2 regions of the Arthrobacter sp. 2MCAF15 genome follow, and region 1 is predicted to be linked to the other one. Evidence: predicted binding sites of a transcription regulator. Region 1 holds the regulator's gene; the other holds the start of a gene.
What was found. Region 1 encodes HrcA, which represses chaperone genes, less so after heat shock. Its sites were predicted from a motif close to TTNGCACTCGNNNNNNNCGAGTGCNAA; they were not measured.

Region 1 (3,384 bases):
CTGGCCGAGGATGGAGCGCACGGCGCGCTGGACCTGGCCGCTGCCGCCACAGATGTCGCAGCGCACGGGGTGGGTACCCTCGCGGCAGCAGGATCCGTCGCAGGTGGGGCAGACCACGGCCGTGTCGACTTCGAGCTTCTTGTTGACGCCGAACACCGCGTCGCGGAGGTCGATCCGGACGCTGATCAGCGCGTCCTGGCCGCGGCGGACCCGGGATGCCGGGCCGCCCTGGCCGCCACCGGCGCCGAAGAAGGTCTCGAAGATGTCCTGGAAGGCGAAGCCCTGGCCCGAGTAGCTGCCGCCCCCGAAGCCGTTGTCGGTGCCGTTTTCATTGCCGGTGGTGTCATAGACCCGGCGCTTCTGCGGATCGGAGAGGACCTCATAGGCATGGGTGACGGCCTTGAACCGGTCCGAGGCGTCTTCTCCCGGGTTCACGTCGGGGTGCAGGGTCCGGGCCAGTTTCCGGTAGGCCTTCTTGATCTCCTCCCCCGTTGCGTCGCGGGAGACTCCAAGAACGTCATAGTGGCTGCTCAAAGTGTGTATCTCTTCCTTTTCGTACTGCCGGTGGGGCAAGAAGTCGTGCTGGGTCCGGGCCGGTCAGGGCCCCAGGATCCTCGAAAGGTAGCGGGCCACCGCGCGCACGGCGGCCATGGTGGTGGGATAGTCCATCCGGGTGGGTCCAAGGACACCGACCTTGGCCGTGGCGTCCGGGCCGTAGGCCGTGGCCACGACGGAGGCCTCGGCCAGACCGTCGTAGGGGTTTTCCCGGCCGATGCTGACGGTCACGCCGCGTGGGTCTTCGGCCATTTCGCTGAGCAGGCGGAGCATGACCACCTGCTCCTCGAGCGCCTCCAGGACCGGGCCGATGCTCAGCGGGAAGTCCACGTTGGAGCGTGCGAGGTTGGCCGTGCCGGCCATGACCATCCGCTCCTCGCGGCTGCTCGTGGCCAGCGCCTCGAGGCCACGGGCAAGGGCCTGGGCCGCTCCCCGGCGCGCCGGCGGGCCGCTGGCAACCACTGTGGGCAGAAGCTGGGGCAGCAGGCTCAGCGGCGTTCCCGAGAGGCTCGCCAGGAAACTTGTACGCAGGTCGGCGAGGGCGTCGTCGGGAATGTCCTGTCCGACGTCGATGACGCGCTGCTCCACCTTGCCGGTGTCCGCGATGAGGACGATCAGCACCTTGCGGGGTGCCAACAGCACGAACTCAATGTGCCGCACCCTGGCGCGGCTGAGCAGCGGATACTGCACGACGGCGACCTGGTTGGTCAGGTGCGACAGGAGCCGCACGGTCCGGTCAAGGATGTCGTCGAGGTCCTCGGATCCTTCCAGCAGCGCCTGGATGGCCCGGCGCTCGGCCGGAGACAGCGGCTTCACCGCTGAGATCTGGTCGACGAAGAGCCGGTAGCCCTTGTCGGTGGGGATCCGGCCCGCGCTCGTGTGCGGTGCTGTGATCAGGCCTTCGTCTTCCAGCGCCGCCATGTCATTGCGGATCGTGGCGCTGGACACGCCGAGATGGTGGCGTTCAACGAGCGCTTTGGAACCAACGGGCTCACGCGAATGGACGTAGTCCTCCACGATGGCGCGCAGCACTTCGAGTTTGCGCGGTTCGCTCACGCTCCACCTCCAATCGACTGTCCCGCAGTCGGTGCCGCCCGCGTTGTACGGTCCGCGTCCAGAACTGGTGCGCGTGGTCCGCAACGGAACAAGTGTTAGCACTCGACATGCCTAAGTGCTAACCAGTCTAATATGACTCGCCGCGTTGTTAGCATTGGATTCGCTCCAGGCGTGGCCTGCGGGATCGCGTTTCCCGTCACATCGGGCGCGGGGACCGTGGCCGCTTCCGCCGGCGCCGCGCCCCTGTGGTCCGGTGCAGGCCACGGAGAGTTCCACTGACCGCCGTACATTCCGAGTGCAAAGTAAGCGTGTAGAGATGTCGTACCAGAACTGGGGACCCCAGGACCTGTCCGCCCCCGCCAAGACCGCGTTGCCGGAGGTACCGGTGGAACGCGGGATGGTCCTCGAGGAAGTCCAGTCCGGCTGGGTGGGTGCCGTGACCCGGGTGGAGAAGTCCGGCGGCATGCACGTCGTGGCGCTGGAGGACCGTCGGGGCAAGTCCCGCTCCTTCCGTTTAGGCTTTGGCTTCCTGTTGGAGGGGCAGCCGATCCGGCTGATGCCTCCGGCCCCCAGGAAGGCGGCGCCGGCCGCCGGTGCCGGCCGCACGGCGTCGGGCTCGGTCCGGGTGGCCGGGCAACGCGCCCAGGTGGCCAAGGCCAGCCGCATCTGGGTGGAAGGCAAGCACGACGCCGAGCTCGTGGAGAAGGTCTGGGGTGATGACCTCCGGGTGGAGGGCATCGTGGTTGAACCCCTGCACGGCATTGACGACCTCGCGGCCGCCGTGGCGGACTTCGGTCCCGGCCCGGGGCGCCGCCTGGGCGTGCTCGTTGACCACCTGGTGGCCGACTCCAAGGAGTCGCGGATCGCCGACGCCGTCATGGCCTCACCGGGCGCCGCAGGCAACGTGCTGATCGTGGGCCACCCCTACGTCGATGTGTGGCAGGCCATCCGGCCGGCGGTCCTGGGGATTGAGCAGTGGCCCGTGATCCCCCGCGGCGTCGACTGGAAGACAGGTATCCTGACGGCTTTCGGGTGGCCGCACTCGACGAAGGAGGATATCGGCCTCGGCTGGCAGAAACTCCTGGGGGCGGTCCGCAGCTACGCGGACCTGGAGCCGTCCCTGCTGGGCCGCGTCGAAGAGGTCATTGACTTCCTCACTGTGCCCTAGCCGGCGCAAGCTCTGACGCTCCCTGATCTCCATTTCCGCGCCAGAGCAAGTATTCTTGAATCGGCGGCCGCGCTCCCAGCGCGGCTCCGGCTATTCCAGGCACAACCCAGGCAGCAACGCATCACCGCAATCCGAAGGGCTTCACCGTGGCAGATAACGCACGCGAACACACGGGCAACCAGGCCGGCCATGGCCAGCCCCCGTACCATGGCGTTCCGGCAAATGCGCTGCCGTTGACGGCCAGCGAGGACCGCCAGTGGGCCACGCTCGCGCACTTCGGCGGCATCCTGGGCTGCGTGCCGTCGCTGCTGATCTACCTCATCTTCAAAGACCGCGGCCCGTTCACGGCGCAGGAATCCAAGGAAGCGCTGAACTTCACGCTGCCGCCGACGATCGCCGCGGTGCTAGCCAATCTGCTGGTCTTCATTCCCGTGGTGGGCAATCTCTTTGCCGTGCTCGCCACCGTGATCTGGATCGCCGTGACCTGCTTCTCAGTAGCCGCCGGCATCCACGTCAACCGTGGCCAGCCGCACCGCTACGAGTTCAACCTGCGCTGGATTAAGTAGCCCGGCCTTTCCGAACAAAAACCTCACACAAAAGAGCCG
Region 2 (3,384 bases), on a different contig from region 1:
AACGTTCCTGGGGGACGCTGTGGGTACAGTATCTGCGGATTTCTCTTCGCAGTCCGCGGCGCACATTGAGGTGGGCCGCACGCAAGCTAGCTGAAAGTGTGGACACCATGGCACTGGGAACCGTCAAGTGGTTCAACGCCGAAAAGGGCTACGGCTTCATCACCGTGGACGGTTCCGAGAACGAGGTCTTCGTGCACTGGTCCGCGATCGTCGGCGAGGGCTACCGCGCCCTGGACGAGGGCCAGCGGGTGGAGCTGGAAGTCGGCGAGGGCGAAAAAGGCCCGCAGGCCGAAAGCGTCCGGCCCGCCTAGTGGCACTGGCCGCGCTCAAAAACGCCCCGCGGGACTCCTCAGCACGCCTGAAGGGAGCACGCCTGAAAGGAACACTTCCTGTGGGGCGCGCCCTGGCGGTCGGAACAGCCATGGCACTGGCCCTGACGGGCTGCCTGGGACCTGCCGGCAGCGCCCGCCTGGCCAGCGCCGACGCGAGCGGTGACGGCACTTTGCGCATCGGCCTGATCCTGGACAACACCGGCCGGCAGAACTTCCTGAACGCCCCGCAGCTCGCGGCGGCCAAGCTCGCCATCAAGGAGATCAACGCTGCCGGCGGCCACAAGGGCAAACCGGTGGAGCTCCTGCCGGAAACCATCAGCACGGACACCGCAGCCCAGGCCAAAGCGCTGGTCGCCGCCAAGGCCGACGTCGTGATCGGTCCCACCGACTCCAGCCGTGCCCCTGCCGCCATCGACGTGCTGGCCAACGCCAAGGTAGCGGTCATCTCGCCGGCCAACGCCGCCGGTGCGCTCAGCAACTACAAGAGCGGCGGCTACTATTTCCGCACCGCCGCGGCCGACATCGCCCAGGCGTCCGTCCTGGCCAAGCTGGCCAAGGACGGCGGCGCCAGGACCCTGGCAGTCGTACACGAGGAAGGCGGCTACGGCAAAGACGTCGCCGCAGCCGTTGTCGGTGCGGCGAAGCAGTCCGGAATGGAAGTCCTGGCCGACCCGGAGTTCACGCCCGGCCAGGCGCAGCAGGCTGCCGCCGCCGCGAAGGCCGTAAATCCCGACGCCGTGGTCCTGGTCTCCCGGGACGGCGCGCAGGGTGCCATCGCCGAACTGAACAATGCCGGCCTTGCCGGCAAGAAACTTGTGCTCAGCGACGGGGCGGTCAGCCGCTACGGCACCGGACTGGGGGCGCGGGCCCTCGACGGCGCACGCGGAATCCTGCCCGGCGTGTTCCCCTCCGCCGCCTTCCAGGCGGACCTCGTTGCCGTTGATCCCGGGCTCAAGGACATGGTGTTCGCCGCCGAGACGTACGACGCCGTCATCCTGGCCGCCGTCGCTGCCGCCGCGGCAGAGGACGACGCCGGAACCTCCATCGCGGCGTCCCTCGTCACGGTCTCCGGCGGGGCAGCGCAAGCCGCCCAGCAAGCCAGCCAGCCCGCGAGCAAGACGTGCACGAGCTACAAGGACTGCGTAGATGCCCTCCGGGCAGGCCAGCGCCCGGACTATGACGGCCAATCCGGCCGGATCAACTTTAATTCCCACGGCGACATCACCGAAGCGAACTACATGGTCTACACCTACGGCGAGGACAATCTGGCCACGATGACTGGAACGGAAGCCGCCAGCAGCAGCGGCGGCTGATCGCTCCTAGCGTATTGTGCCCGCGTGGCGGGCCGTTCGGGCCGGCCACTGCTTGCACTCTCCCCGGGGGAGTGCTAATTATTGAGTTAGCACTCCAGCGCACTGACTGCTAACACGACGCCCGGTCCGCCCGGCCGCGGAGTGGGGCAGCCGGTCCAGGAGCTAAAGGAACACCTTGCTGGGGTGAGATCCCGGACCCGGCGGCATACAGAGGCCGCAGGGCAGGGATCGTCCGTCGCGGGCACCACAGCGAAGGTTCATTCTTAACGACTGTCCCGAAAGGACTACTGCCGTTATGGCCAAGATCATTGCATTTGATGAAGAGGCACGCCGCGGTCTTGAGCGGGGCCTGAACATCCTCGCCGACGCCGTCAAGGTCACCCTCGGCCCGCGGGGACGCAACGTCGTCCTCGAAAAGAAGTGGGGCGCCCCCACGATCACCAACGATGGTGTTTCCATCGCCAAGGAGATCGAGCTGGACGATCCTTACGAGAAGATCGGCGCCGAGCTGGTCAAGGAAGTTGCCAAGAAGACGGACGACGTCGCAGGCGACGGCACCACCACGGCAACCGTGCTGGCACAGGCCCTGGTCAAGGAAGGCCTGCGCAACGTCGCGGCCGGTGCTGACCCGCTGTCCCTCAAGCGCGGCATCGAGAAGGCTGTTGAAGCCGTCACGGTCGAGCTCCTGGCCTCCGCCAAGGAAATCGAGACCAAGGAAGAGATCGCCGCCACCGCGTCCATCTCCGCCGGCGACAACGAGATCGGCGCCCTGATCGCCGAAGCCCTCGACAAGGTCGGCAAAGAAGGCGTCATCACCGTCGAAGAGTCCAACACCTTCGGCCTGGAGCTGGAGCTCACCGAAGGCATGCGCTTCGACAAGGGCTACATCTCGGCTTACTTCGTCACCGACGCCGAGCGCCAGGAAACGGTCCTTGAGGATCCGTACATCCTGATCGTCAACTCCAAGATCTCCAACGTCAAGGAACTGGTTGCTGTCCTGGAAAAGGTCATGCAGTCCAGCAAGCCGCTGCTGATCATTGCCGAGGACATCGAGGGCGAGGCCCTGGCCACCCTGATCGTCAACAAGATCCGCGGCACCTTCAAGTCCGTTGCCGTCAAGGCTCCGGGCTTCGGCGACCGCCGCAAGGCCCAGCTGGCCGACATCGCCATCCTCACCGGTGGCCAGGTCATCTCCGAGGAAGTCGGCCTCAAGCTTGAGACCGCCGGACTCGAACTCCTCGGCAAGGCCCGCAAGGTTGTTGTCACCAAGGACGAGACCACCATCGTCGAGGGTGCAGGCGACGCCGACCAGATCGCCGGCCGCGTGTCCCAGATCCGCGCCGAAATTGAGAACTCGGATTCCGACTACGACCGCGAGAAGCTGCAGGAGCGCCTGGCCAAGCTGGCCGGCGGCGTTGCAGTCATCAAGGCCGGCGCGGCAACCGAGGTCGAGCTCAAGGAACGCAAGCACCGCATTGAGGACGCCGTCCGCAACGCAAAGGCTGCTGTCGAAGAGGGCATCGTCGCCGGCGGTGGCGTTGCCCTGATCCAGGCCGGCGCCAAGGCGTTTGCGAACCTGCAGCTCTCCGGCGACGAGGCAACTGGCGCGAACATCGTCCGCGTTGCCATCGACGCCCCGCTGAAGCAGATCGCCTTCAACGCCGGCCTCGAGCCCGGCGTCGTGGTGGACAAGGTCCGCGGCCTGCCCGCAGGCCACGGCCTCAACGCAGCCACCGGCG

Region 2: groL (chaperonin GroEL) is a predicted target of HrcA. The motif match lies at 1,732-1,758, and genes of this name have one in related genera.

What each region holds. Positions count from the first base shown of each region.
Region 1 covers NZ_JBFRGZ010000006.1:99,642-103,025, forward strand. Annotated here, with positions in the region: gene dnaJ (molecular chaperone DnaJ) at 1-534, opposite strand, end outside; gene hrcA (heat-inducible transcriptional repressor HrcA) at 598-1,611, opposite strand; gene AB4089_RS09245 (DUF3097 domain-containing protein) at 1,928-2,779, shown strand; gene AB4089_RS09250 (DUF4870 domain-containing protein) at 2,926-3,345, shown strand.
Region 2 covers NZ_JBFRGZ010000012.1:7,249-10,632, forward strand. Annotated here, with positions in the region: gene AB4089_RS14100 (cold-shock protein) at 108-311, shown strand; gene AB4089_RS14105 (ABC transporter substrate-binding protein) at 422-1,645, shown strand; gene groL (chaperonin GroEL) at 1,941-3,384, shown strand, end outside.